Peribacillus sp. FSL E2-0218: one gene and its partner. The protein of the gene in region 1 binds, or shares a complex with, the protein of each later gene. Links are inferred from orthologs where the notes say so. Each region holds a gene or a part of one and is shown on either strand. Other genes may lie near its edges. The genes, in order: MHI53_RS15215 and smc.

Region 1 (14,402 bases):
AGCGTGACGAGCTTGCGTAAAATGATTATTGATGCCATTCCCAATTCTTTAAAGTATGGCATTACATCCGGAATCGGTTTATTCATCGCGTTCATCGGATTGAAGAATGCAGGGATCGTTGTTCCTAATGAATCAACGATGGTGACTCTCGGTGATTTGCATCAGCCAGGAACCGTTTTAGCTTTAGCTGGCTTGTTCATTACTTTGATTTTGATGGCGCGCAATATTAAAGGGGCCATTTTCATTGGGATGATCGTTACGGCCGTAATCGGCTATTTCATTGGATTGCTCGATTTCAATGGCGTCTTATCGGTGCCTCCCACACCGGTATTTTTTGATATCGATATTGCTGGGGTCTTCACCCATTCTTTATATTCGGTTGTTTTTGCCTTTCTGCTTGTAACGATCTTTGATACGACAGGTACCTTGATTGGTGTGACGGAGCAGGCTGGGCTCACGAAGGACGGTAAAATCCCACGCGCCAAGAAGGCATTTTTGGGTGATGCAATTGCAACGACAGTGGGCTCCATGTTTGGTACAAGCCCATCGACTGCTTACGTTGAATCGAGCACGGGTGTGGCTGCAGGCGGGCGTACCGGTTTAACGGCAACAGTCGTGGCAATCCTGTTCGCTGCTTCGATTTTCTTTTCTCCTCTTATATCTGCAATCTCGTCAGTTGCTGCGATCACGGCTCCTGTTTTGATTATCGTCGGATGCTTCATGATGGAAGGTTTGGCGAAAGTCAATTGGAAAACATTCGATGAGGCATTTCCGGCGTTTGCGATCATTTTGACAATGCCGCTTACGTCAAGCATATCGACTGGGATAGCAATTGGGTTCATTACCTATCCACTTATGAAGCTTTTCAGCGGAAAAGGGAAATCGGTTCATCCGCTCATTTATATTTTTGGAGTAATCTTTTTGGTGCAACTCATTTTCTTCCCTACTCATTAATTACAAAAAAGACATGCTGTCATTGCAGCGTGTCTTTTTTTTGTAATTAGTAATATATGGACATGCGTCACTTCCTGCATTTTCATTCTGCTTGGAATCCATACTACTATCATAAGGAAATAAAAGGTCGGGATGTGATGAACGTGGCGGTTGTATATATCAGGATGAGGAACCGTGTACAAGTAAATGGAAATCAGACGGTGAGGATAAAAGATATAGCAAGGATAATCGGGCCTGAAGATGAAATTGGAATGATTGAAGAAATCTTGTTACTGACCGTCAAGAAGGAAGACAGGAATATCATCGTCATCGATCTGGCCCAAGTGATCATGGCCATTCGAAAAGTGGATGCATCCATTGAAGTGGAAACCTTCGGGCCATCCCAAACGATCATCGAAATCATTCTCACGAAGAAGAAAATGTCATTTCTCACATTCGCGCTAGTTTGGTTCTTACTGTTCATCGGCGGTGCGATGACCATCATGAATTTTCATGTGGATGTCAGCATGGGGGAAGTGCATCAAAAAATCTTTACGATCATTACGGGGAAAGTGGAGGAAAAACCGTTATTGATCCAAATTCCATATAGCTTTGGTCTTGGGATAGGGATGATTTTATTTTTCAATCATTTCTTTAAAAAACGCTTCAATGAGGAACCTAGTCCACTCGAGGTTGAAATGTTCAACTATCAGCAGGACTTGGACCGTTATGTCACCATGAATGAAAACAAGGAGAACGTGCGTCATCTTGATGACAGGTAGAATTATCTTTGGGATTTTTGCCGGTTTAGCCGGTGGTTTCGCGACAGGTGCAGGTTTTGTAGCGTTTTTAACTGTACTTGGCGTGATTCCGAGACTGACTCAGCTGACAAAAACAATGAAAATGATCCATTACTACGAAGGAGCCATCATCGCCGGTGTTGTCGCGGGCACATGGTTCGGACTACAAGAGACGGAGTTTTTCCTGCCTCCATTCTTATTGATTCCGATCGGATTGGCTGACGGGGTCTTCAATGGGATGCTGGCAGCTGCCCTGACCGAGGTTCTCAACGTTTTCCCCGTTTTGTCAAAGCGAATCGGCATTCAAGAGAAAATCATTTATCTATTGATGGCACTCGTTTTGGGAAAGATAGCCGGGTCGTTATTTCAGTGGATTTATTTTGTCGATATGTAAATTTTTCAAGTAACTATTCCTGATGAAAGGTAGGCCCAAGATGGTGACCAAACGAAATGTGATATTGATTACCGATGGAGATGAATATGCGAAACGGGCCGTGGAAATTGTAGCCAGGGAAATTGGGGGGCGATGTATCTCCATGTCCCAAGGTAATCCATCACGATATACGGGCTTGGAGCTAGTTGAATTGATTAAAAAGGCGAAGTATGATCCGGTATTGGTCATGTTTGATGATAGCGGCTTTATCGGGGAAGGATCCGGTGAACAGGCGATGAAGGTGGTTGCCGGGCATCCCGATATGAATGTCCTTGGAGTGATAGCGGTCGCTTCAAAGACTAGAAGGGAAGAATGGACCAAGGTCGATGTCTGTATCGATCGTGATGGGAATTTGACACCGAATGGCGTCGATAAGTTCGGTGCCGAGGAATTCGAGTTGGGAAAGATTACAGGAGATACGGTGTATTGCATCGATGGCTTGCATGTCCCGATCGTAGTGGGGGTAGGGGATATCGGTAAAATGTCCCGCCAGGATGACTGCAAAAGGGGTGCACCGATCACGAAGCTAGCGGTGGAAATCATTTTGGAAAGGAGTGGTCATGATGTCTTCAGAAAAACCGCAAAACATGAAACCGATTCCGAATAAGGTAGCGGAAGTAGACGCGTACATGAAAGAGAGAGTGGGTCTTGGCGTCAGCTTTGACTTGGGCGTAAGAAAGATCAAAGTCTTAAAAAAAGATGTACACCTTTACTATATAAACGGTCTGACCGATACGGAGTACATCATAGAAATCCTTGACTCGCTGATCCATAATAAAAACACGGAAATCATGACTACGAAGATTTTTGATGTAGTCAAAGGGTTGCTCGTTCACCAATCCGTTGAAGAAATAAGCACGATGGATGAGCTTGTCGATCAAGTATTATCCGGTTTGATCGTCATCGTTGTCGATGGTAAACCAGTAGGCTTGGTCGTAGATGTCAGGAGTTATCCCGGAAGACAGCCTGAAGAACCGGATACCGAGAAAGTCGTTCGCGGTTCCCGGGATGGTTTTGTCGAAAACATCATCGTGAATACGGCAATAACGAGACGAAGAATCCGGGATGAACGATTGCGCTTTGAAATGCTGCACGTTGGCGAACGCTCCAAAACGGATATTTCTATTGGATACATTAAAGGGATCGCCGACCCCGATTTGATCGATATCGTTCGTAAGGAATTGGAAAGCATTGATGTCGATGGATTAACGATGGCTGATAAAACGATCGAAGAGTTCATCGTCAAGCAAAGATATAATCCATATCCGCTCGTCCGGTATACCGAACGTGCCGATGTTGCGGCAACGCATTTACTTGAGGGGCACGTCCTGATCTATGTGGATACCTCCCCGAGTGTCATTATCACCCCGTCTACTCTTTTCCATCATATGCAGCATGCTGAGGAGTATCGGCAGGCACCCGCTGTTGGAACGCTGGTACGCTGGACACGTTTTTTCGGGATTTTCGTTTCGCTATATTTGCTGCCGATTTGGTTATTGTTTTGTTTGGAACCGTCGCTTTTGCCGGAGAAGTTCGAGTTTATCGGACCGAACGAAAAAACGCATATTCCCATTGTGGTCCAAATCTTCATTTCCGATATCGGGATCGAGTTCCTGAGGATGGCAGCCGTCCACACCCCGACGCCGCTTTCGACGGCAATGGGCTTGGTTGCGGCAGTGCTCATTGGGCAAATAGCGATAGATGTCGGCCTATTTGTCCCAGAAGTGGTCCTCTACGCTTCCGTGGCGACAATCGGCACCTTCGTCACCCCAAGCCTGGAACTCGGTGTGGCGAATAAGATTTCCCGTCTGTTCTTGCTGGTGTTGGTCGCTTTGTTTAAAGTGCCTGGCCTAGTCATTGGCATCACGCTCTACATTATTTTATTGACGGGCATTAAAGCTTTAAATACACCGTATTTATGGCCGCTTATCCCATTTCAACCGAAGGCTCTGTCACATATAATATTCAGAAGACCTTTTCCAGGATCAGTGGAGCGTCCAAGTATTGTGCATCCCCAGGATAAATATAGGCAGCCGAGAAAACCTTAAGGTTGATGTTGTCGAAAAGTTGTGGTAATTTAATTTTATTCGGATAAAGCGGTAAAGTTAGGTTTCACAGACAGATAGAGCCTTCATGACTCTTTGACGTTAAACCAATGGCTTTCCCTTCGAACTACTTAGCAGTCATAGATAACAATACTTAAATGGGATGATCGATTGATTCGGATGAGGCTTGTCGATATGGAGGACCCTTCACGAGCATAAGGGGTTCATCATTAGAGGCTGCCTCATTTCTTATTAATCTTTAGTTTCTAAGTCAGGAAGGTGAGGCTATCATGCATTTGTACGGAACCAGCGGTGTCAATGAGCGGGGGCATCTGGAGATTGGCGGAGTGGACACGATCGAGCTGATCGAGCAATTCGGGACACCGTTATATGTTTATGATGTAGAACTGATACGTGAACGGGCAAGGGGGTTCAAAAGGACTTTTGAAGAATTGGGGATTTCAGCACAAGTTGCTTACGCAAGCAAAGCCTTCTCTTCGATTGCCATGATTCAGTTGGCAGATCAAGAGGGACTTTCTCTCGATGTTGTCTCGGCAGGGGAATTGTACACGGCCATTAAGGCGGATTTCCCGACTGAACGCATCCATTTCCATGGAAACAACAAAAGTGAAGAAGAGCTACATATGGCTTTGGATTATAGAATTGGCTGTATAGTAGTCGATAATTTTTCAGAGTTGACCCTTTTAGAAGAGATTTGTACAAACCGTGAACAAAAGATGAAGATCCTTCTTCGTGTTACACCGGGAATCGAGGCCCATACGCATGATTATATCTTGACAGGGCAGGAAGATTCCAAATTTGGTTTCGATCTCATTAATGGCCAGGCGGAAGACGCCCTTAGACAAGCGCTACAGAGCGAATGGCTGGAGGTCCTGGGTCTGCACTGCCATATTGGATCGCAGATCTTTCAAACGACAGGCTTCTTGCTTGCTGCACAAAAAATCATCGGCAAGCTTGATAGCTGGCATGGCTCGATAGGGTATCAGCCAAAGGTTTTGAACCTCGGCGGCGGCTTCGGGATTCGCTATACACAAGAGGATGACCCGCTTCCGGCTTCGCAATATGTCGAAGAGATCGTTAGGGAAGTCCAGAATTTGGTTGCTGATTCTGATTTGCAAATGCCGGAAATCTGGATTGAGCCTGGCCGGTCATTGGTCGGGGATGCGGGTGTGACTTTATATAAAGTGGGCTCTGAAAAGCAAGTGCCCAATGTCCGTAAATATATTGCGGTGGATGGAGGCATGAGTGACAATATACGTCCAGCTCTTTATGAAGCCAAGTATGATGCCATTTTGGCAAACCGGCCGCTTGATCCTGTAGAAGAAACGGTATCGATCGCTGGTAAATGCTGTGAAAGCGGGGATATGCTGATTTGGGATTTACCTTTGCCAAAAGCTGGGCGCGGGGATGTGTTGGCAGTCTTTTGTACAGGGGCATATGGATATTCCATGTCCAATAATTACAATCGAATTCCAAGACCGGCTGTCGTTTTTGTTGAAAATGGGGAAGCACGGCTTGTCATCAAACGTGAGACCTTCGAGGATCTTATTCATTTGGACTTGGCCCTTCATGAAGCGGCTGTCACGAACAAAGAATAAAAAAGAGGCGGCAAAAGCCAACCTCTCAAGCTGTAGGGAAATCCGATAATAATGGGTTTCCCTGCAGTTTTTTTCATTTGGTTAAAATCAGTTGAAAAGTGATTTGATAGCGTCTATTAAACTGCTGAAAACTTCTTTCAGTTTATCCAAAAATGATTGGCCTTCTTCGGATTCAAGAAACTGGGATAGCTTATCTTTTGCTGCTGTTAACTGATCCCCGACCGCGTTCCAATCAATGTTCAATTCTTTTAGCTTGTTGAATAGGTCAATAAGACTTTGAATTTGGGCATCATTCAAGGATATTCCAAGTTCTTTCGCCGAAGATTCGACCACATTGCGCACTTCTTCGGTATTGGCTGGCGGATTTTCAGCCATATTCTCTTTAATTTTCGTTACCAGTGCAGATGCTTCCTCTGTACCGATTTCATCCCCCAATTTGGCCGTTTTCACCATTTCTTCATTGGCGGCCTGCTTCACGTCTTCCGGAATCTTCTTATCCGAAGACAGCTCATATGCTTTAATGACACCTGTCAAAGCTGCTGTACCGGAAACGGGAATCGGCGCCGTTACATAAACGGTAGCATCTTTCACTCCAGCAGTGGCCAAGGCATTGATGTACATTTCATCGGTGACCCAGTTAATGTTTTTCGACTCAAGTTTGAGGCCAGTGCCCTTTTCCTCCAATGTAATGGCGGAAGAGGAAATCGCCTTTGTACCGATTAACCGGCTGGCGATATAATCTCCTAGATATTCATGTTCCTCCGCATTCGTAACGGTTAGAACCTCTACATCTTTGGGGGCTTTCATTTCCGACAAAATCATATTCTTTTGTTCATTTGACAAGTTTTCTCCAAGAGTGACGATCATTTCACCGACAGCTGCATCTGCAAAAGCCTTATATGGCAATAATAGACAAAGCAATATGGTCAAAATGACCCATTTATTCATTTTTTTCATCGTAATCCTCCTTAACATTTTCCTGCTGAATTCAAATCTTCATCTAAAGGGATGCGCTTTAAATGAAGATTCATAGTATTGGACGAAACAAAGGACAGAAAAGATACATATTTTCATAAAAAAATATTCTCTAGCCGAAAGACTGCCCATGAATTCTCAAGGCACGACGGTAGCTTTTGTCCCCAGCATGCCCGATATGAACGAAGAGCACTTTATCAATGTAGTAAAATCGAAGCAAGATTGCAAGGGATATTTGTCAGATTGTGTTAAGTTATAGTAAAATGAATTCGGTATTCGAAAATTTGTACCGTTCATAAAAGGAGTATGGGATGACGAAACGGAATAGGACTCTTTTACTTATGATGCTTGCAACCGCTTTAATTTGGGGGATTGTTTATTGGCTATTTATCGCGTAGTACATAGCACAAGGCATATCCATAAATCAAGTGCTGAAAGTGATGTTGAAACGAACGAGGTTTTTATGTATGATGGAAATGTTATAAATTCAAAGCGAATCAGGTAGATAATAAAAACGTTATTTAGTAACGAGGGATATTATGTTGATTAAGTATAAGAAAAGCTATGAGAAGTTTGCCATGGGATTATTATCTTTCATGCCAAATGAAAAAGAGATAAAAGTGCTCCGGAATACCATGAAGAATTATGAAACAGCTGATAATCTACAGCTGTTCTTATGGAAAGATGAAGAAATTACAGGTTTGATCGGAATAGAGATTTCTCAACAACACATTGAGATACAACATATATCTGTAAATCCATCTTTTCGGCAGCAAGGAATCGGTAAAACGATGGTCAGGGCTATTAAGGAGCAATATCCTGACAAGGAATTAAAGGCAAACGAATTTACGGAGAGCTTTCTTGACCGGTGTGAAGAGGTCTGAATGGGAAAGTGAGAATGGAGGGCCGCCTTTAAGGGCGGTCCTCCGTTTTTGATTGTCGCAGGGATAGTTGCCGGGCCCTTTCAGAAATGACATCCGATCGATCACGGAGCAGATGCTTATGGATTAAAGCTGCATTACCCATGTCGCTTTTCCTGCACCATATGTATCCTTCCTTCACGCACATGGACTGGCATATCTCGATCAACCGAAGATCGGCAATCGGAAGGCTGATGCTTTCATATGGGCTTCCGGATAGCATCCGTTCATGGATAGCGCCGAGCATCTTCAACAGTTTTTCGGGATCAAGTCCCAAATTGAGGAGCTCAGGCTTTTTAGCATGGAGATTTGCAATCGCTTTTGCCATTGTCCGAGCTGCCCCTTTTTTATTTCCCCTTCGATCATGGTACAGGGCAACGGCTATTTGGATGAGGCCGACCCAATGGGAGTCACGCTCCTTTGGGGCGGTTTCCTTCCAATATTCCTCGAGAATTTCATGACATTCGAAGTAATCCCTTGAACCGTGGAAATGGACCAGGAAAGAAAGGTAGTCTTCCGCGTAATTCATTAGGAGCCCCCCTTTTATTTGATGAATCACATAAGGACATGATGCCAGTTTCAAAGCATAACAATCTCGAAGTATCTGTCTAAGTGTAGCATAGAATTTTTTCTTGGAAAATAAAGAAAGCCGATTGCTAAGCAATCAGCTTGATTCATCAGCCTTCCATTAACACCAAGAAGCACCGACGATAACTAACAAAATGAACAATACTACGATAAACGCGAATCCGCCGCCGTTTCCGAAACCACCTGCACCCATAATGAGTACCTCCTTTGTGTTCTGCTATTCTTACATTTCTAGGTTATGTTGGTTTTAAGAAAGTGATTGGGCATAGACCCAATTGTTTCAAATCCGTTTAAGAACTTTCTAAGTCCCAAAATTATTATTATTGGATAAAGGCCGGCAATCCACTATACTTGAATAGTAAAAGAAAAGAGCCTAATCTAGGCCAATTAGATTTAAATGGGGTAATTTAATGGGTTATAATATAAAAATTGATGCGTTCGAAGGTCCGATGGATTTACTCCTGCACTTGATTAATCGCCTGGAAATAGATATCTATGATATTCCGATGGCTGATATTACAGATCAATACCTAGGTTACATCCATACGATGCAGCATCTTGAATTGGATGTCGCCAGCGAATACTTGGTAATGGCTGCAACACTGCTTGCCATCAAGAGTAAAATGCTGCTGCCAAAGCATGAAGATGAACAGTTGATCGATGAAGATGGGGAACTATTTGAAGAAGATCCACGGGATGAGCTTGTGGAGAAACTATTAGAATATAAAAAGTATAAACATGCCGCAGAAGAGTTCAAAGAGCTGGAGGAAGAACGCAGCTTGATGTTCACGAAGCCTCCAAGTGATTTATCGGTGTATGCCAAGGAGGCTGAAAGCGATAAACAGGAATTGAATATAAGTCTATATGATATGCTGGGAGCCCTGCAAAAACTGCTCCGACGGCAAAAGATACAAAAGCCGCTTTACACGAAAGTGACAAAACAAGAGATATCGATAGAAAAGCGGATGGATGAAATCATGTTGGAGCTACAATCGATCAAAGGGAGGAAGAGCTTTTTCGAACTGTTCCCTGTTCCGGTTAAAGAACATATCGTCATCACCTTTATGGCGGTGCTGGAACTGATGAAGCTGAATGAAATCATCGTTGAACAGGAAGATAATTTTTCCGAAATCATGATTGGCGCTAAGGAAGGTGTAGAGACAGTTGGAAGTTATTAATTGGAAAGGGATTCTTGAGGCATTGCTGTTTGCTGCTGGAGATGAAGGACTCTCCGTCAAACAGATTGCTTCTGTCCTCGATATAACGGAATTTCAAGCAACGGACATCGTTGAAGGGTTGAAGGAAGAATATGTAGCGGACGTACGCGGGATCCAGGTAATCGAAATTGCAGGTGTTTATCAAATGACGACAAAAAAGGAACACTCGGATTATTTGAAAAAACTAGTAGAAACATCAAGCACCCAAGGCTTATCACAGGCAGCTTTGGAAACACTCGCGATCGTTGCCTATAAACAGCCGATCACCAGGGCGGAAATCGATGAAATTCGCGGTGTGAAAACGGATCGTCCGATCCATACACTGGTCACGAAAGTCTTGATTAAAGAGGTCGGCCGTGCGGAAGGGTCGGGTAGGGCTTATTTGTATGGTACGACAAAGGAATTTTTGGATTACTTCGGGCTCAATTCCATTGATGAGCTGCCGTCTCTTGCCGATCCATCCGATGAAAGCTTTGAAAATGGTGAAGCGGATTTATTCTTTGAAAAATTTCAGCAAACAATCGAATAACATTTTCCCTTAAATTGTGATAATATAGAAAAAAATGAATGCGGGGGGATTGCAGGTGAGGATTGTTGCATGCAATGGATTTGGGCTTGAAAAGGAAAAGTCGAATTCGCCTGAGGAATTTTTTAATCGATCCGTTATACAATACATAAAGGATGGAGAAGAAAAGGCATTGAATGTCCTTTATCTACGTTATTTTGACGAGATGGTCACGCAATGGACGCCCTATCATGCCAATCCTGTATTCCAAACCCCAAAAAGAGAGATTTTCATGGCTGATCTCATCGCACTAGTCTGCTTACTCAGAGATCAAAGCTTGTTGAACCGAAAACGGTTGTATATAAATTCAGAAAAAGAGTTAGCTGGTTACTTCGAAAATATCGATTTTCAAAAATTGGAGAAAGTGTTTATATCGATTGACCAAGCTAAACCATATGATATAGAAACACCTGTTGACTATTATATTCAATCTTAAACATTTTGAGGAGGGTTCACGGTTGGGGAATACATTGGTAAAATCTCAGCTTGAGGATGTAAAAAGCTTTTTAGAAGTGACAGTGGCTCAGCTAGAGGAATTTATGAATGAGACGACCTATTCTAAGCTGCAAGCGGAAAAAAGCGGCGATGAAATGTACTATAAAGGGGTCCTTTCTAGTTTAAGAAGAATGCTTGTCAGTTGTGAAGAGGGCTTGGAAGCCTGCCAAATCGTCCTGAAAAATGAAAACTTCAATAAGGCTGCAGCCGAAAAAACGCTTTATCGAGTCTATCATCAATGTATCGAAGAATACTTTTCCCCAAAATCAGATCGCTGGTTCGAGGACAGCAGATCGGCTTACACAGGAAAGAATTCGATCAAATTCCACAAAACCGTACCGGACAGCATCATATCGATCCTGAAGGCCTTAGAGGGCGGTTTCCAGTCGATGCGTGAAGAGTTGGAGTTTTATGAAACGGACTACCGCACGAAAATGTTACAGTCATGATAAAAAACAGCAAGGCTCACAGGCCTTGTTGTTTTTTTTATTCATAAAATGGAATCTCCGCCTAATCGAAACATAAAATACGTTGATGATTTATGTGCAATAAGGCTACAAGGAGGCGCAAAGATGTCTGAAGTAAGAGAGTATGCCAAAGAGGTAAGTGATTGGATTGATGAAATCATGGAATACCTCGAAAAAATCGATATCACGGATTCGTCATTGCTATCAAATATTGAACGGCTTTCCCAGTGGACCAAGGATTTGGATGAGGAAGAAATGGATTATGAGGATATGGCCGAGATTGAAGAAGAAATGTCACGCGTTTACGCTGAAGTTGAACAAATCGCTTTGGAATTCAGGAGCAAGGAAAGGCAATCCGTCCCTATCGGGCAGCATACACTCCCGCCATTGCCTTATCCCTATGATGCGTTAGAACCGACGATTTCGAGGGAAATCATGAGGCTGCATCATGATAAGCACCATCAATCCTATGTTGATGGTTTGAATAAAGCGGAGCTGATGATGGAAAAAGCGAGGGAAACGAAAGATTATGCCTTGCTGAAGCATTGGGAAAAGGAAGCAGCCTTTCATGGGTCGGGTCATTATCTCCATACATTATTTTGGGAAGAAATGATTCCAGGAGGAGGCGGGGAGCCAAAGGGGGATTTACTTAAACGGATAGAGAAGGATTTTGGAAGCTTTGCGGCCTTTAAAAGCCATTTTAGCGAAGCGGCCAAACAGGTTGAAGGTGTTGGCTGGGCAATTTTAGTCTGGGCGCCACGGGCGCGGAGGCTTGAAATTCTACAATCGGAGTTGCATATGGTCCTGACGCAATGGGATACGATTCCAATCCTTGTTCTTGATGTGTGGGAACATGCCTATTACCTTCAATATAAAAATGATCGAGCGAGCTATGTGGATAAATGGTGGGATGTGGTGAATTGGCCGCAAACGGCGGTGAGGTTCTCCGAGGCGAAGAAGCTTATCTGGAAAAAACAATAGCGGAAACAGCATGAAAGGAAGCTGCGATCAGCAAAAAAAGGAGCCGGGCCGTGATGGTTCGGTTTTTTTGCTTTGGTATTTCGAATCATTTATGGGGAAAATGGGAAGGTTATAAAAGAATGACCTGGCCGGTTCATTTGATTGGTGGGTCTATTGATTCTCATTTGGGAAAGTATATTAGTTTGAAAAGGAGGCAGTGGCAACTTTCAAAATAATGAGTTTGAGTTTCGATATTACCTTGAGATAGTATTGAGAATGTATAAAATGAGCCAGTTTTATGTACGCTGGGTAAATAAACTCAATAAATGTATATCAATATATAAACTGTGACTAATTTGTGAACATGAAAATTATTAAGGGATATTTATTGACTAATTTCTATTTAATAATTATTATAAATAGGAGCAGATAAAAAAAAGCCATTGGAGGAATTCAATATGTCATTGATTAACAAACAAGTTGAAGATTTTAAAGTACAAGCTTACCATGCAGGAGAATTCAAAGAGGTTACACTTGAAGATGTTAAAGGGAAATGGGCTGTATTCTTTTTCTACCCAGCTGACTTCTCATTCGTATGTCCAACAGAATTAGCTGACCTTCAAGATAACTATGAAACATTCAAGGAAATCGGTTGTGAAGTATACTCCGTTTCCACAGATACTCATTTCAGCCATAAAGGATGGGCTGACGCTACAGATACAATCGGTAAAATCCAATACCCAATGTTAGCTGACCCAGCAAACGTATTATCCCGTCAATTCGGTGTATTGATTGAAGAAGACGGTCTGGCACTGCGCGGGACTTTCATCGTCAACCCAGAAGGACAAATCAAAGCATACGAAATCAATGACCTAGGAATCGGCCGTAATGCAGAAGAGCTTGTCAGAAAAGTGCAAGCTGCACAATTCGTAGCTGAACATGGAGATAAAGTGTGCCCTGCTAAATGGACTCCAGGTGAAGATACATTAGAACCGAGCTTAGACCTAGTAGGAAAACTTTAATTTTTAACGGGACGAAACAGCATTAAAGCAAAAGGCACTTACCTAAAATAAGTGCCTTTTGTTTTTCAATATAATCGGATGGACGCGAAATTAATTTACAGCAAGGAGCACAAAAATGAAAAACATATATGATTTATTGATTATTGGCGGCGGCCCTGCAGGCCTCTCAGCTGGCGTTTATGCAGGGAGAGCCAAATTGAAGACCATCATTCTTGAAAAAGGGACCGGGGGCGGACAAGCTGCAACTACATCGGAAATAGCCAACTATCCTGGTATCCGCCATATTTCCGGCCCGAGGTTAGTGGAAGAAATGAAGCTTCAAAATGAAGACTTTGGCGTGGAATTCGCAAAAGCCGACGTTACGGGCGTCGATTTCTCCGGGGAGGTAAAAGTCGTTAAAACCCTTGGCGGAGACTACCATGCCCGCGCGATCATCATCGCAACAGGTGCTTCACCGAGAACACTTGGATTTCCGGGTGAAGAGGAATTTACAGGACGCGGCGTAGCTTATTGCTCAACGTGTGATGGTGAATTCTTTGATGGGCTGGAGGTTTTCGTTATCGGTGCTGGATATGCAGCTGCCGAAGAGGCCATCTTCCTGACCCGCTTTGCTACGAAAGTTACCATAATTGCCCGGGAATCAAGCTTCACTTGTGCCCCGTCGATCGTGGATAAAGTAATGGCAAATGATAAGATTGAAGTGAAATTCAATACGGAAATCCTTGGTGTATATGGAGACGGGATGATTCAAAGTGCCCGCTTCATCAATAATAAGACCAAAGTGGAATTTGAATATATGGCGAAAGAAGAAGATAATACATTCGGAGTATTTGTATTCATAGGATATGAGCCGAAAACGGAAATCTTCCGCGGTCATATCGAAATGGACCATGCAGGTTACATTCTTACGGATGATGATATGAAGACGACTGTGAATGGGGTATATGCGGCTGGTGACTTAAGGCCAAAATCCCTGCGCCAGATAATCACGGCCGTATCTGACGGTGCGATTGCGGCAACGGATGCTGGCAAATATATCGCCGAGGAAAAAGATCGCTTAGGCATCAAGGATGAGCCTGAGGTGGAAAAACCGGCGAAGAAGGAACAAGCTGCCGTCCCGGCTGGGAAGAGCGCATTATTAAGTGATGCATTGCGCGGCCAATTGAAGGGAATCTTCGGCAAGATGGAGAGCGACGTTACATTGGTATCCATCGTGGATGAAAGTTTGCCAAAGTCAGTGGAATTGCGTGACTTCTTACTGGATGTTGCCGAACTAGGTGACAAGCTTCATCTTGAGTTGTTCTCGAAGGGCGAGAATAAGGAAATTGAGGAAAAAATCAATGCTGATAAATTCCCTGTCGTT
Region 2 (12,975 bases), 1.5 Mb from region 1 along the record:
GTTGGAGTCGGTTGTGCAGTTTTTGAATAATGTTGTGTTTCCGAAGATAGACGAGGGTGCTTTTTCTCATGTGATGGATTATAAAAGCCAGCTTCAAGAGCTGATCCAGCGTGATGCTATCGGTGTCCTGCAATATAAAATCCTGCAGGAGAAAGGGCCGGCCCATAACCGGGAGTTCGTTTCCACCGTCTCTTTGAACGGGGTAGAGCTCGGCACTGGTTTAGGAAAGTCCAAAAAAGAAGCGGAGCAGCATGCAGCCGAGCATGCATTGATCGTCTTAAAAGAAAAAAATCAACAAGATAGTTGAACAGTAGAGGAGGAAAGGTCATGTTCCTCAAACGCTTGGACGTTGTAGGATTTAAATCTTTCGCAGAGAAGATATCGATTGATTTTGTACCTGGTGTCACGGCAGTGGTTGGACCGAACGGAAGCGGTAAAAGCAATGTGACCGATGCAGTCCGATGGGTACTTGGAGAGCAGTCTGCGAAATCGCTTCGTGGCGCAAAAATGGAAGATATCATTTTTTCGGGGAGTGACACGAGGAAAGCGTTGAATTTTGCAGAAGTATCCTTGACCCTTGATAACGAGACCAATTCCCTGCCGATAGACTTTCATGAAGTAAGCGTGACGAGAAGGGTATACCGATCGGGAGAAAGTGAATTTTTCATTAATAATCAAGGATGCCGCTTGAAAGACATCATAGATTTGTTCATGGATTCAGGCCTTGGCCGTGAAGCGTTTTCGATAATCAGTCAGGGGAAAGTCGAAGAAATCCTAAGCAGCAAAGCAGAAGAAAGACGTGTGATCTTTGAAGAAGCAGCAGGTGTCCTCAAATATAAAACAAGAAAACGAAAAGCGGAATCGAAGCTGACTGAAACACAGGATAATTTGAACCGTGTCCATGATATCCTCCATGAATTGGAGGGGCAGGTTGAACCCTTAAAAATCCAATCCTCCCTTGCCAAGGAATTTTTGGAGAAAAAAGACGAGCTTGAACAAATTGAAGTTGCTTTAACCGTGTTTGAAATTGAAGAACTTTATGAAAAATGGGAAAAGCTGTCCCATGATCTAGAAAAGCATAATGAAATGGAGCAGCAAATGGCAGGGCAGCTTCATGAACGGGAAGCGCATCTCAAAAAGCTCCGGGATAATCTGGCTACGCTCGAAACATCAATCAATGAGCTTCAGGAGATTCTCCTGAACGCGAGTGAGGAACTTGAAAAGCTTGAAGGCCGTAAAGAAGTATTGAAGGAACGGAAAAAAAATGCTGCCCAAAACAAATCACAGCTTGAAAGAGCGATCGTGGAAGGCGAGACCATGGTCAAGCGCCTCTCTGTCCAACAGCAAAGTGAAAGGGAAATCCTCCATGCGCTGCATTCGGAAGTGAACGGCATCCAGGAAACCTTATATGAAAAACAAAAAAGCCTGGGGCTTTTCAATAGCGATATCGAAGCCGTGATTGAAGCGAAAAAAAGTGATTATATTGAGTGGCTGAACAAGCAGGCAACGGCCAAGAACGAAAAACAGTATCTGCTTCAGCAGCTCACGCAGCAGGAGCATAAAAACGTTAAACTGGATTCGGAAAATGAAAAGTTCCTAATTGAAAGAAATGATATCACCGCAAAAAAACGGGAGTATTCACAGCGGATGGACAAGGTGACCAAGCAGCTTGAAGAGCATGTCTCGGTTTTCAGGAATCAGCAGAATAAACTGGATGCGGCTAAAGATGTGTATCAAAAGCAAGAAACCACTCTTTATAAAGCTTATCAATTCCTTCAACAGGCCAAGTCTCGCAAAGAGCTTCTTGAAGAAATGGAAGAAGACTATGCAGGCTTCTTTCAAGGTGTTAAAGAAGTTTTGAAAGCGAAAGAAAAGCTTTCAGGCATTGAAGGCGCAGTCGCAGAGTTGATAAAGGTGCCAAAGGAGTATGAAACGGCCATCGAAACGGCCCTGGGCGGAGCGATGCAGCATGTTGTCGTCGAACGCGAAGAGCATGCACGTGAAGCCATTTCCTTCTTGAAGAAGAATAGATATGGACGTGCTACGTTCTTGCCGTTATCCGTCATAAAGGCAAGGGAAATTTCATCAAGTCAATTATCGATGCTGAAAAGCCATGCAGCATTTGTCGGGACAGGCTCCTCTTTGATCCAATATGATGTCAGGCATGCTGCAATCGCCGAAAACCTGCTAGGAACGGTCATCATCACCACCGATTTAAAGGGTGCGAACGACCTGGCCAAAATGATGCAGCATCGCTTTCGTTTCGTAACGCTCGAAGGCGATATCGTCAATCCAGGCGGTTCAATGACTGGTGGGGCGCTAAAGCAAAAAACGACCTCTCTGCTTTCAAGGAAGACCGAATTGGAAGAACTCCATCAAAAACTTTCCGCAATGGAAGCAAAAACGAACCAGCTGGAAAAGCAGGTCAAACAGCTGAAAGTGGATGTCGGTGTTCAAGAGCAAACGCTTGAACAAACGAGAAAAACGGGGGAGGATCTCCGGTTACAGGAGCAAACCCTGAAGGGCGAACTGCGTGAAGTCGAATTGCAGGAAAGAAACGTTAATGACCGGCTTCACCTGTATGATTTGGATAAAAACTCTTATTTGGAAGAGCAACAACAAAAAATGGCCAGATTGGAAGAGTTGGAAGAGTTATTGAAGTCATGCAAAACGGAAATCGAAGCGCTTGACAAGTTGATTTCAGACATGACAGCACAAAAACAATCTCAACAATCTTCAAAAGAAAGTCTTGCTGAAGAAACGAATGAGCTAAAGGTAACACTGGCGTCCAAGCGTGGGCTGCTGCAAAACCAAAAAGAAAAATTGGAACGCATTGAATTTGATCTTGCAAAGGAAACGAGCAAGCTTGCCGAAAATAAAGATGACTTGGGGCTTCTGACAAATGAAATGACGGACAGTTCAAGCGGCGAAGAGACACTCGAGGATATGGCCCAGCAAAAATTGCTTGATAAAAACGGGGCCATTGAAGGGATTGCCAGTAAAAAACAAGAGAAAAATGAGCTTCTTTCACAAGTTGAAACGCTTGAATTGGCCTTGAAGGAAGAAAATAGGGTTTATAAAGGCGTTATCGAAGTGATAAAAGATGAAGAGGTCAAATTAACTCGGTTGGACATGGAACTTGAAAATCGCCTTGACCATTTAAGGGAAGAGTATACGCTATCCTATGAAGGGGCCAAGGAACGGTATCCATTGATGCTCCCTGTAGAAGAAGCACGCAAAAAAGTGAAGCTCATCAAGCTGGCGATCGAGGAATTGGGGACGGTCAATCTAGGTGCGATCGAGGAATACGCCCGTGTAGCTGAACGCTATGAATTCCTGATGAGTCAAAAGGAAGATCTCCAACAGGCAAAAGACACATTATTCCAAGTCATAGATGAGATGGATGATGAGATGAAACGTCGCTTTGCTGATACCTTCTATTCGATACGGGAGCAATTCGAACAGGTGTTCAAAGCTTTATTTGGCGGGGGAAGAGCGGAGCTGAAGCTGACGAATCCCGATGATCTGCTGCATACAGGGGTAGATATCATTGCACAGCCACCAGGTAAAAAACTGCAGAACTTAAGTCTTTTATCCGGGGGAGAACGGGCACTGACGGCAATTGCCCTATTATTCTCCATCCTGAAAGTGAGGCCGGTGCCTTTCTGTATCCTTGATGAGGTCGAGGCAGCACTCGATGAGGCGAATGTCGTCCGGTTCAGCCAATTCTTAAGGAAGTTCAGCAGGGAAACGCAGTTTATCGTCATCACCCACCGGAAAGGTACGATGGAAGAGGCTGATGTCCTCTACGGGATTACGATGCAGGAGTCAGGTGTGTCCAAGCTTGTTTCTGTCCGGATGGAAGAGTCGGAAAACTTTATCGAAGTGTAAATTCATGAATGAGAGGAAGTGGGACAATGAGTTTTTTCAAGAAGCTAAAAGAGAAGTTTACGACCCAGGAAGAGAAGGAAAAAGAAATAGAGGTACAAGAAATCTCCATAGGGGAGAAATTCAAGCAAGGTTTGACGAAGACGAGGAATTCCTTTACTGGAAGAGTTAATGAGCTTGTTGCCCGTTACCGGAAAGTGGATGAGGACTTTTTTGAAGAACTTGAAGAAATCCTGATTCAAGCTGACGTGGGCTTCGACACCGTCATGGAATTGATCGATCAATTAAAAACGGAGGTCAAACTCCGCAATATCTCGGACACACGGGAAGTGCAGTCTGTCATTTCAGAAAAGCTTGTGGACATCTACCAAGGTGATGACGGTGATACCTCAAGCCTGAACATCCAAGAAGAAGGTTTGACGGTCATTTTGTTTGTCGGTGTGAATGGGGTAGGTAAAACGACGACAATCGGTAAACTTGCTCATAAGTTCAAGAGTGAGGGTAAATCGGTTGTACTGGCAGCGGGGGATACATTCCGTGCTGGCGCAATCGAACAGCTTGAAGTATGGGGGGAGCGCGTCGGTGTCAGTGTAATCAAACAAGGTGAAGGGTCCGATCCCGCTGCGGTCATGTTCGATGCCGTTCAGGCTGCCAAGGCAAGAAAAGCGGACATTCTGATATGTGATACGGCCGGACGCTTACAGAACAAAGTGAACTTAATGAAGGAATTGGAAAAAGTGAAACGCGTAATCGAACGCGAAGTACCGGGTGCCCCACATGAGGTGCTCCTTGCCCTTGATGCAACAACCGGACAAAATGCCCTGATTCAGGCCAAGACATTCAAAGAAGCGACGAATGTCTCGGGAATTGTTTTAACAAAGCTAGACGGCACGGCAAAAGGCGGAATTGTTTTGGCGATTCGCAATGAGCTGGCCATTCCCGTTAAATTCGTCGGACTTGGTGAAAAAATGGACGACCTTCAGGAATTCGATGCCGAAAAATATGTTTACGGCCTATTTGCTGATATCATTGATAAAGAAGAGCTTTGAATATAACTTAGTAAGCCGGAAGAGATTATTCTCTTCCGGTTTTTTGTTGATACTATAGTATTTAAGGGAAAAACCATTCACCGTTTTATAAGTAGGCGAGGAAACATTTTGAGCAAATATGAGATTGAAAAATAATACGCCAACGTTGGAAGAATACATATATTTGTGTGCTTCTGTGGGATGGGCCGATTATATGAATTTTGAAGCGGAGGAAATATTACTAAGGAACTCCATCCACTGCCTTACAGTCAGAGATCAAAGTCATGTTGTGGGCATGGGGCCGTCTATTTCTATGTTCAAGATATCGTGGTTCATCCAGATTATCAGAAAAAAGGTATTGGAAAGGAGATCATGGATCATTGGGTGGGGTACTTGAATACCCATGCGCCAGATAAGGCATTTATCGGTTTGTTTGCTTCGCACGGTAAACACTCTTTCTATGAAAAATATCGTTTTAAAGATTATTCTCCTAATATGATGGGGATGTTTACTGTAATTTCAAGATAGATATATTTTAAAAATCGGACATGACTGTCGATCAAAGCATCGGATATCGAAGACAAGCGTTTTAACCGTCCATATAGCTGCTCCAGAGGGGAATGGCTGATCTTTAGACTTATTTCCTTTTATGGAGCCTATCGTCGCCATAATGAAGAAATGGACGCACTTCCTCTCGACGGTCAATTTTAAAAGAAGAGCAGGAATGGTCACGATAGGGGTAGCCGCCGCTGTCCTTGGAGGCAATCGGCCGGACACACGCGGATTCAAAACACAGGGAAACCTCGGCGTCTTTCCGACCTTTCCCTGTTTATTTGTGCAATTGAAATTTGGCTTACACAGGCATTATTTGCAGATGAAAAGATGGCAAGTTAAACTTAAAAACAGGCTGAAGCGGCGTTTAAAAGCGAGAAAAAGAAAAAAAAGGATCGGCTCCAAGCCAGTGGTAAGGAGTTTAGCTTGACATCAAATAAACAAGACGATACAATATAAACTTGTAAAGGGTTTTCACTTAACAGCAGGGAGGCTTGCTAAGATGCTTGAAAAGACAACGCGGATTAACTATTTGTATGACTTTTATCAATCGTTGTTAACAGAGAAGCAGCAGAGCTATATGTCCCTCTACTATCTGGATGATTACTCTCTTGGGGAGATTGCCGATGAATACGAAGTGAGTAGGCAGGCAGTCTATGATAATATAAAAAGAACAGAAGCGATGCTTGAGGAATATGAAGCAAAGCTATTGTTATTTCAAAAATTTCAAGAGCGTAACCAGTGGATTGCGAATATGAAGGCACTCATTGAAAAGGATTCCTTTTCGAAGGAGAAGCTGCTTGATGCAATCACGACGCTTGAGAAGTTGGATTAGGAGGCGGCAATATGGCATTTGAAGGATTGGCCGACCGACTGCAGAGCACGATGCAAAAGATCCGCGGAAAAGGGAAGGTCAACGAAGCAGACGTAAAAGAAATGATGCGTGAAGTTCGATTAGCCCTGCTTGAAGCGGACGTTAACTTTAAAGTCGTGAAGGATTTTGTAAAGCGTGTAAGTGAACGTTCGGTAGGTCAGGAAGTGCTGAAAAGCTTAACCCCCGGTCAACAGGTAATTAAAGTAGTTAAGGAAGAATTGACGGAGCTGATGGGCGGCGAACAGAGCAAGATTGCCGTAGCCTCGAAGCCGCCGACCGTCATTATGATGGTTGGGCTTCAAGGGGCGGGTAAAACGACGACCACCGGAAAGCTTGCCAATCTTCTTAGAAAGAAATACAACCGCAAGCCATTGCTCGTTGCGGCTGATATTTACCGTCCGGCGGCGATTAAGCAGCTTGAAACACTTGGCAAACAATTAAGCATGCCTGTTTTTTCCCTTGGTGACCAAATCAGTCCTGTTGAAATAGCGAAACAGGCGATTGAAAAAGCGAAGGAAGAACATCATGATTATGTTTTGATCGATACCGCAGGCCGTCTTCATGTTGATGAAAACTTGATGGGCGAACTGAAGGATATTAAAGAACTGACAAAACCGGATGAAATCTTCCTTGTGGTCGATGCGATGACGGGGCAGGATGCGGTCAATGTAGCCCAAAGCTTCAATGATCAGCTCGGCCTGACTGGAGTCGTCTTGACGAAACTCGATGGGGATACACGCGGTGGTGCGGCACTTTCGATTCGTTCAGTCACGAACACGCCGATCAAATTCGTCGGTATGGGGGAAAAACTGGATGCACTTGAGGCATTTCATCCAGAACGGATGGCGTCAAGGATCCTCGGCATGGGCGATGTATTGACCCTTATCGAAAAGGCACAGGCCAATGTCGATGAAGACAAAGCGAAAGAATTAGAGAAAAAGATGCGTACAGCGACTTTCACCTTTGATGATTTCCTTGAACAGCTTGGTCAGGTGCGGAATATGGGACCGCTTGATGATATTCTGAAAATGATTCCTGGTGCGAACAAAATGAAAGGGATGGACAATCTTCAAATTGATGACAAGCAGATCGGTCATGTTGAAGCCATCATCCGTTCCATGACGACCCATGAAAAGGAACATCCAGAAACCATGAATGCATCCCGCAAGAAACGGATTGCCAAAGGCAGCGGCAGATCGATTCAAGAGGTGAACCGTTTATTGAAGCAATTCGAAGAAATGAAAAAAATGATGAAACAGGTCACGAACATGCAAAAAGGAAAGAAAAAGGGATTCAAATTCCCGTTCATGTAAGGGTTATTTCAAGTCGAAACGAAGCGGAAATACAGGCTGAAGCCATGTAGTTCAACACTTTTTTCGCCTGTTAAGAAAAAAACCTTTACAAACATACAAGACATTTGATATCATACTATCTTGTGTGAAACTATTCGGAGGTGCTTATTTAAAATGGCAGTAAAAATTCGCTTAAAACGTATGGGAGCTAAAAAATCTCCTTTCTATCGTATTGTAGTTGCAGATTCCCGTTCACCACGTGACGGACGTTACATTGAAGTGGTAGGAACTTATAACCCGGTGACTCAACCAGCTAAAGTTGACATCAACGAAGAGCTTGCTCTTAAATGGTTACAAGATGGAGCTAAACCATCTGATACAGTTCGTAACTTATTCTCAACACAAGGCATCATGGAAAAATTCCATGTTGCAAAAAACAGCAAGTAATCGACGGTAGTTGATGAAAGCATTAATTGAAACGATTGTTTCAGCGCTTGTGGATTTTCCCGAAGAAGTCACTGTGACCTCAAAGGAAGAGTCCGACCGGATTGTCTATATCCTCTCCGTTCATAAAGAGGACATGGGCAAGATCATCGGGAAGCAAGGGCGTGTTGCTAAGGCGATTCGGACTGTAGTATATGCAGCAGGATCTTCACAGCAGAAGAAAATCTATTTGGAGATTTCCGAATAAGGAGGGCTAATACCCCTCCTTTTTTTGCACTTCAAGAAAGTGAAATCCCGGCTCCCCGCACTTCTGAAAATGGTCCGGAGATAAACTTTACGCCTTTTTAAGACGCATCTTTTATCGATATACGTTATACTTAAGGGAATGACCCCCATTATTCAAAAAGATTACCCCATCATACATATTTTTTGAAGGAAATAAGAAATCATAGATAATAGGAGGTGCTGGAATGAAAATTCTCCAAAATGTAATCGTTAACCAAGTATTAACGGAATCCAGCAAGAGTCAGCTCCTCGAGAATTACAAATCAAAACGCCTTCAGCTTCAAAAAGAGAGTGAACAACTCCGATTTGAGCTGAAAAAGCTTGAAAAAACAAGAAATCTCCAGCCTGCCAGTCTCCGTGCCCATTTCGAAAAAGAGATAAATCAGAGGCAGGAAAAAATTAAACTGCTTGAATTTCAGATGGAGCAGCTGGAGATCCTTCCCGCCGGAAGCGAATTGAAGGAACGGGAAGTTCAAAGTATCATTGATGTGGAAATCGGGGCAGATTGGGACGAAATAATGGCAACGAAGACCATTGTCATTAAAGATGGAATCGTCTCGGAAATTCGTTAGAGGTGAAAGAATGGAAAACTGGTTTAATGTAGGTAAAATTGTCAACACCCATGGTTTATTAGGAGAGGTCCGGGTCATTTCTTCAACAGACTTTCCGGAAAAACGCTACAAAGTGGGGAATACCCTGTATTTGTTCAGGGATACGGAGAAAAAGCCTATGCCGCTTGTCATCAGGTCCCACCGCACCCATAAAAACTTTAATCTATTGACGTTCGAGAACTATTATAACGTGGGTCAAGTCGAGGCTTTTAAAAACGGGGTCCTGAAAGTCAAGGAAGCACAGCTTGGTCCATTGGACGAAGGCGAGTTCTACTTCCATGAAATCATCGGCTGTGCGGTATTTACGGATGAGGGCAGTGAAATAGGGGAAATCGTTGAGGTGCTGACGCCAGGTGCCAATGACGTATGGGTCATAAAGAAAGCCGGAAGCAAGGATATTTTGATACCGTATATTGATCAAATCGTCAAAGAAGTGGATATATCCGCCAAAAAGGTCATCATTACGCCGATGGAAGGACTTTTAGATTGATGAAAATCGATGTACTTTCGCTTTTTCCGGAAATGTTCGAAGGCGTGTTCGGCTCGTCGATTCTAAAAAAGGCTTCCGAAAAGCAGGCTGTCAGTTATAAGGTGACCAATTTCCGGGATTATGCCGATAATAAGCATTCGACGGTGGATGATTATCCTTATGGCGGAGGTGCCGGGATGGTGTTGAAGGCACAACCGATTTTTGATGCCGTGGAAGCTCTTAAAGGACAAGCTGAACAAAACCCCCGGGTGGTCCTGCTTTGTCCCCAGGGAGAGCGTTATTCGCAGAAAAAAGCTGAAGAGCTCGCTAAAGAAGAACATCTCATTTTCATATGTGGACATTATGAAGGATATGATGAGCGCATTCGTGAGCATGTCGTAACGGATGAAATATCAATCGGTGACTTTGTGCTTACAGGTGGGGAACTGGGCGCGATGGTCATTATTGACAGCGTGGTCCGCCTGCTGCCTGGTGTTTTAGGAAATGTAGACTCCCCGATCCTTGATTCCTACTCTTCTGGTTTGTTAGAGCATCCCCATTATACTAGACCTGCAGATTTCCGGGGAATGAAAGTGCCCGATCCGCTCATATCCGGAAATCACAAAAAAATCGATGAATGGCGGATGAAGGAATCACTGCGCAGAACGTGGACGCGGCGTCCCGATTTGCTCGAGAGTTATGAACTTTCGGATCTTGAGAAAAAATTATTGTCCGAGATTCAAAAAGAAGACTGATCCCTATTGCATCGACGTTTGGAATATGATAGGATATACCTTGTGACTTGGGCAAAATGCTCAGTCTTATAACGATGTTCCGCTGCAAACATTCAGTATTTGCAAGAGCGTCCAGGAGGAGTTGGAAACGATGCAAAACATTATTAACGAAATTACAAAAGAACAACTTCGCTCAGATCTTCCATCATTCAGACCTGGTGACACAGTACGTGTACACGTAAAGGTTATTGAAGGAACTCGCGAACGTATCCAGTTGTTTGAAGGCGTTGTAATCAAACGTCGTGGCGGCGGAGTCAGTGAAACTTTCACAGTTCGTAAGATCTCTTACGGCGTTGGAGTTGAACGTGCTTTCCCTGTTCACACACCAAAAATTGCAAAACTAGAAGTTATCCGTCACGGTAAAGTACGTCGTGCGAAACTTTATTACCTACGCGAACTTCGTGGTAAAAAAGCACGTATTAAAGAAATTCGTCGTTAATCCTTCGAATATCTCCATACGGGTTTACCATGATCCACATAAGGTGAATAACCAAACAGTATCATGCGAAAAGGGAGCTTGTTCATCAGGCTCCCTTTTTGCACTTGATGAAACTCATGAATGCTCCAAGTGGGTGAAAATCCATATGGAATCCTGCTCGCTATAGCTTCCGCGACATGTTAAAATGGTTGTTGATATGCATTCTAAAAGGGTGGGTAAGGATGGCGAAAAAGAAAAATGAATTGTGGGAATGGACAAAGGCGGTCATAATCGCGGTCATAGCTGCGACACTGATTCGGTATTTCCTCCTGGCACCTATTGTCGTGGACGGTAATTCCATGATGCCGACATTGAAGGACACGGACCGCATGATCATTAACAAAATCTCCTATTCGATCGGTGAACCGAAAAGATTCGATATTATCGTGTTTCATGCTCCAGAGGGCAAGGATTACATAAAGCGGGTCATCGGATTGCCAGGCGAAAAGGTAGAATATAAAAACGATACACTTTATGTGAATGGAAAAGCTTACGCTGAGCCATACTTGGATGAAAATAAAAAGAAATTGATTGATGGCGGTGCTTTGACGGAGCCATTTACATTAAGCGAGGTCATAGGCCGGGAAACGGTTCCTAAGGGCCATCTGTTCGTCTTGGGGGATAATCGCCGGCTAAGCAAGGACAGCCGTTATGATAGCGTAGGCGTCGTTCCTTACGATAAAGTGTTAGGAAAAACTAAATTAGTTTATTGGCCAATCGAAGACTTTCGATTGGCGGAATAGTAGGAAGGTTGATTCCATTGACAATACAGTGGTTCCCTGGCCATATGGCCAAAGCGAGACGGGAAGTAACGGAAAAATTAAAACTGATCGACATCATTTTTGAACTAGTGGATGCCCGTCTTCCGGCATCATCAAGAAATCCAATGATAGATGAGATCATACAGCATAAACCGAGGGTCATCCTTTTGAATAAAGCGGATATGGCTGATCCGGCAAAAACGAACATGTGGCTGGATTATTATAAGTCACAAGGGAAAACGGCCATTGCGATTAACTCGCAGGCAGGGAATGGATTGAACCAGATCACGGCTGCCGCAAAAAAACTTTTGAAAGAGAAGTATGACCGGATGGAGTCAAGGGGAATCAAGCCGCGGGCGATCCGTGCGATGATCGTGGGAATTCCGAACGTTGGGAAATCAACGTTAATCAATCGACTCGCCAAAAAGAACATTGCTAAAACAGGGAATACACCCGGTGTAACCAAAGCGCAGCAGTGGATAAAAGTCGGCAAGGAAATGGAGCTGCTTGACACGCCGGGAATCCTCTGGCCTAAATTCGAGGATCAGGAAGTGGGCTTGAAGCTTGCGTTAACCGGAGCGATCAAGGATACGATTCTAAACCTGCATGAAGTCTCCTTATACGGGCTCCGTTTCTTGGAAAAGGAATATCCGGATAGGATGAAATCACGCTATAACCTTGATGAAATTCCTCAAGAAACGCTCGAACTCTTTGATGCCGTCGGAAAGTTCAGGGGATGTTTAGCTTCTGGTGGGTTCATTGATTATGATAAAACCGCGGAGTTGGTCGTACGTGAAATCCGTTCGGAAAAGATGGGGCCACTTACGTTTGAGGTACCCATGGACTATGAAGAGGATGCCATTACGGAATAATCTGGCGTGGAGATTGAAAATGCTGGCTGAGTTTTGAAGACAGTAAGTGAAAAATGGGTGATACGGAGCTGGAGTTGGATATCAAGATGTTTTTTGATGTCTCTTTTCCGCTCCGTATTTTTGTTTAGGCTGTAAGCGGGAAGCAAGACTGCCGATAATGAAGATGATGGGTGATGAATGATGAAAACTTCAATGAGTATAAAAGATATATCTGCAAAATTAAAGGCAATCAACGATCCTGAAGATTTATTTTTGCAAGAATGCTTGGATGACGGCAGAAAGGGAGTCACCGACTTAGTGAGCAAGTGGCAAAGGAAGTATGAAAAAGCGCAGCAGGTGAAGAATGCATTCATGGAAATGACGGAGTTTGAAAGGCAACTTCGAGCACAGGGGTTTTCCATTCTCGCTGGCATCGATGAAGTGGGGAGGGGGCCGCTTGCAGGACCGGTTGTGACGAGTGCGGTCATCTTGCCTGAATCCTTCTATTTGCCAGGGCTGAATGATTCCAAAAAGATTCCGGAGTCCAAGCGGGAACTGTTTTATGAAATGATTTATAAAGAAGCCCTGTCCATTGGGGTCGGTGTTGTACATAGCGATATAATCGATGAAATCAATATATATCAAGCT

The links.
Region 2: the proteins of MHI53_RS15215 (region 1) and smc are in contact, whole or in part, in a crystal structure (PDB 3ZGX), measured with the Bacillus subtilis proteins. The link is inferred for Peribacillus sp. FSL E2-0218 from one-to-one orthologs.

What each region holds. Positions count from the first base shown.
Region 1 is NZ_CP150304.1:3,166,484-3,180,885, reverse strand. What follows is about bases 7,626-10,607. They hold MHI53_RS15215 (segregation/condensation protein A), read left to right. Parts: upstream 7,626-8,723; coding sequence 8,724-9,491; downstream 9,492-10,607. Other genes in these bases: MHI53_RS15200 (YpuI family protein), read left to right, coding at 10,554-10,607; MHI53_RS15205 (hypothetical protein), read left to right, coding at 10,115-10,531; scpB (SMC-Scp complex subunit ScpB), read left to right, coding at 9,478-10,059; MHI53_RS15220 (YjcZ family sporulation protein), read right to left, coding at 8,414-8,506; MHI53_RS15225 (DUF309 domain-containing protein), read right to left, coding at 7,718-8,254. Outside these bases: MHI53_RS15265 (NCS2 family permease), read left to right, coding at 1-954; MHI53_RS15260 (stage V sporulation protein AA), read left to right, coding at 1,092-1,715; MHI53_RS15255 (stage V sporulation protein AB), read left to right, coding at 1,705-2,127; MHI53_RS15250 (stage V sporulation protein AE), read left to right, coding at 2,168-2,773; MHI53_RS15245 (spore germination protein), read left to right, coding at 2,730-4,214; lysA (diaminopimelate decarboxylase), read left to right, coding at 4,502-5,830; MHI53_RS15235 (DUF1002 domain-containing protein), read right to left, coding at 5,918-6,787; more of MHI53_RS15230, read left to right, coding at 7,345-7,625; more of MHI53_RS15200, read left to right, coding at 10,608-11,039; MHI53_RS15195 (superoxide dismutase), read left to right, coding at 11,163-12,038; ahpC (alkyl hydroperoxide reductase subunit C), read left to right, coding at 12,476-13,039; MHI53_RS15185 (FAD-dependent oxidoreductase), read left to right, coding at 13,155-14,402. UniProt on the Bacillus subtilis protein: Participates in chromosomal partition during cell division. May act via the formation of a condensin-like complex containing Smc and ScpB that pull DNA away from mid-cell into both cell halves.
Region 2 is NZ_CP150304.1:1,682,038-1,695,012, forward strand. Bases 1-4,091 are described here. They hold smc (chromosome segregation protein SMC), read left to right. Parts: upstream 1-327; coding sequence 328-3,891; downstream 3,892-4,091. Other genes in these bases: rnc (ribonuclease III), read left to right, coding at 1-307; ftsY (signal recognition particle-docking protein FtsY), read left to right, coding at 3,918-4,091. Outside these bases: more of ftsY, read left to right, coding at 4,092-4,937; MHI53_RS08130 (putative DNA-binding protein), read left to right, coding at 5,971-6,303; ffh (signal recognition particle protein), read left to right, coding at 6,315-7,655; rpsP (30S ribosomal protein S16), read left to right, coding at 7,809-8,081; MHI53_RS08145 (KH domain-containing protein), read left to right, coding at 8,095-8,325; MHI53_RS08150 (YlqD family protein), read left to right, coding at 8,549-8,935; ribosome maturation factor RimM, read left to right, coding at 8,946-9,464; tRNA (guanosine(37)-N1)-methyltransferase TrmD, read left to right, coding at 9,464-10,198; rplS (50S ribosomal protein L19), read left to right, coding at 10,329-10,676; lepB (signal peptidase I), read left to right, coding at 10,898-11,458; ribosome biogenesis GTPase YlqF, read left to right, coding at 11,476-12,348; MHI53_RS08180 (ribonuclease HII), read left to right, coding at 12,529-12,975. UniProt on the Bacillus subtilis protein: Required for chromosome condensation and partitioning.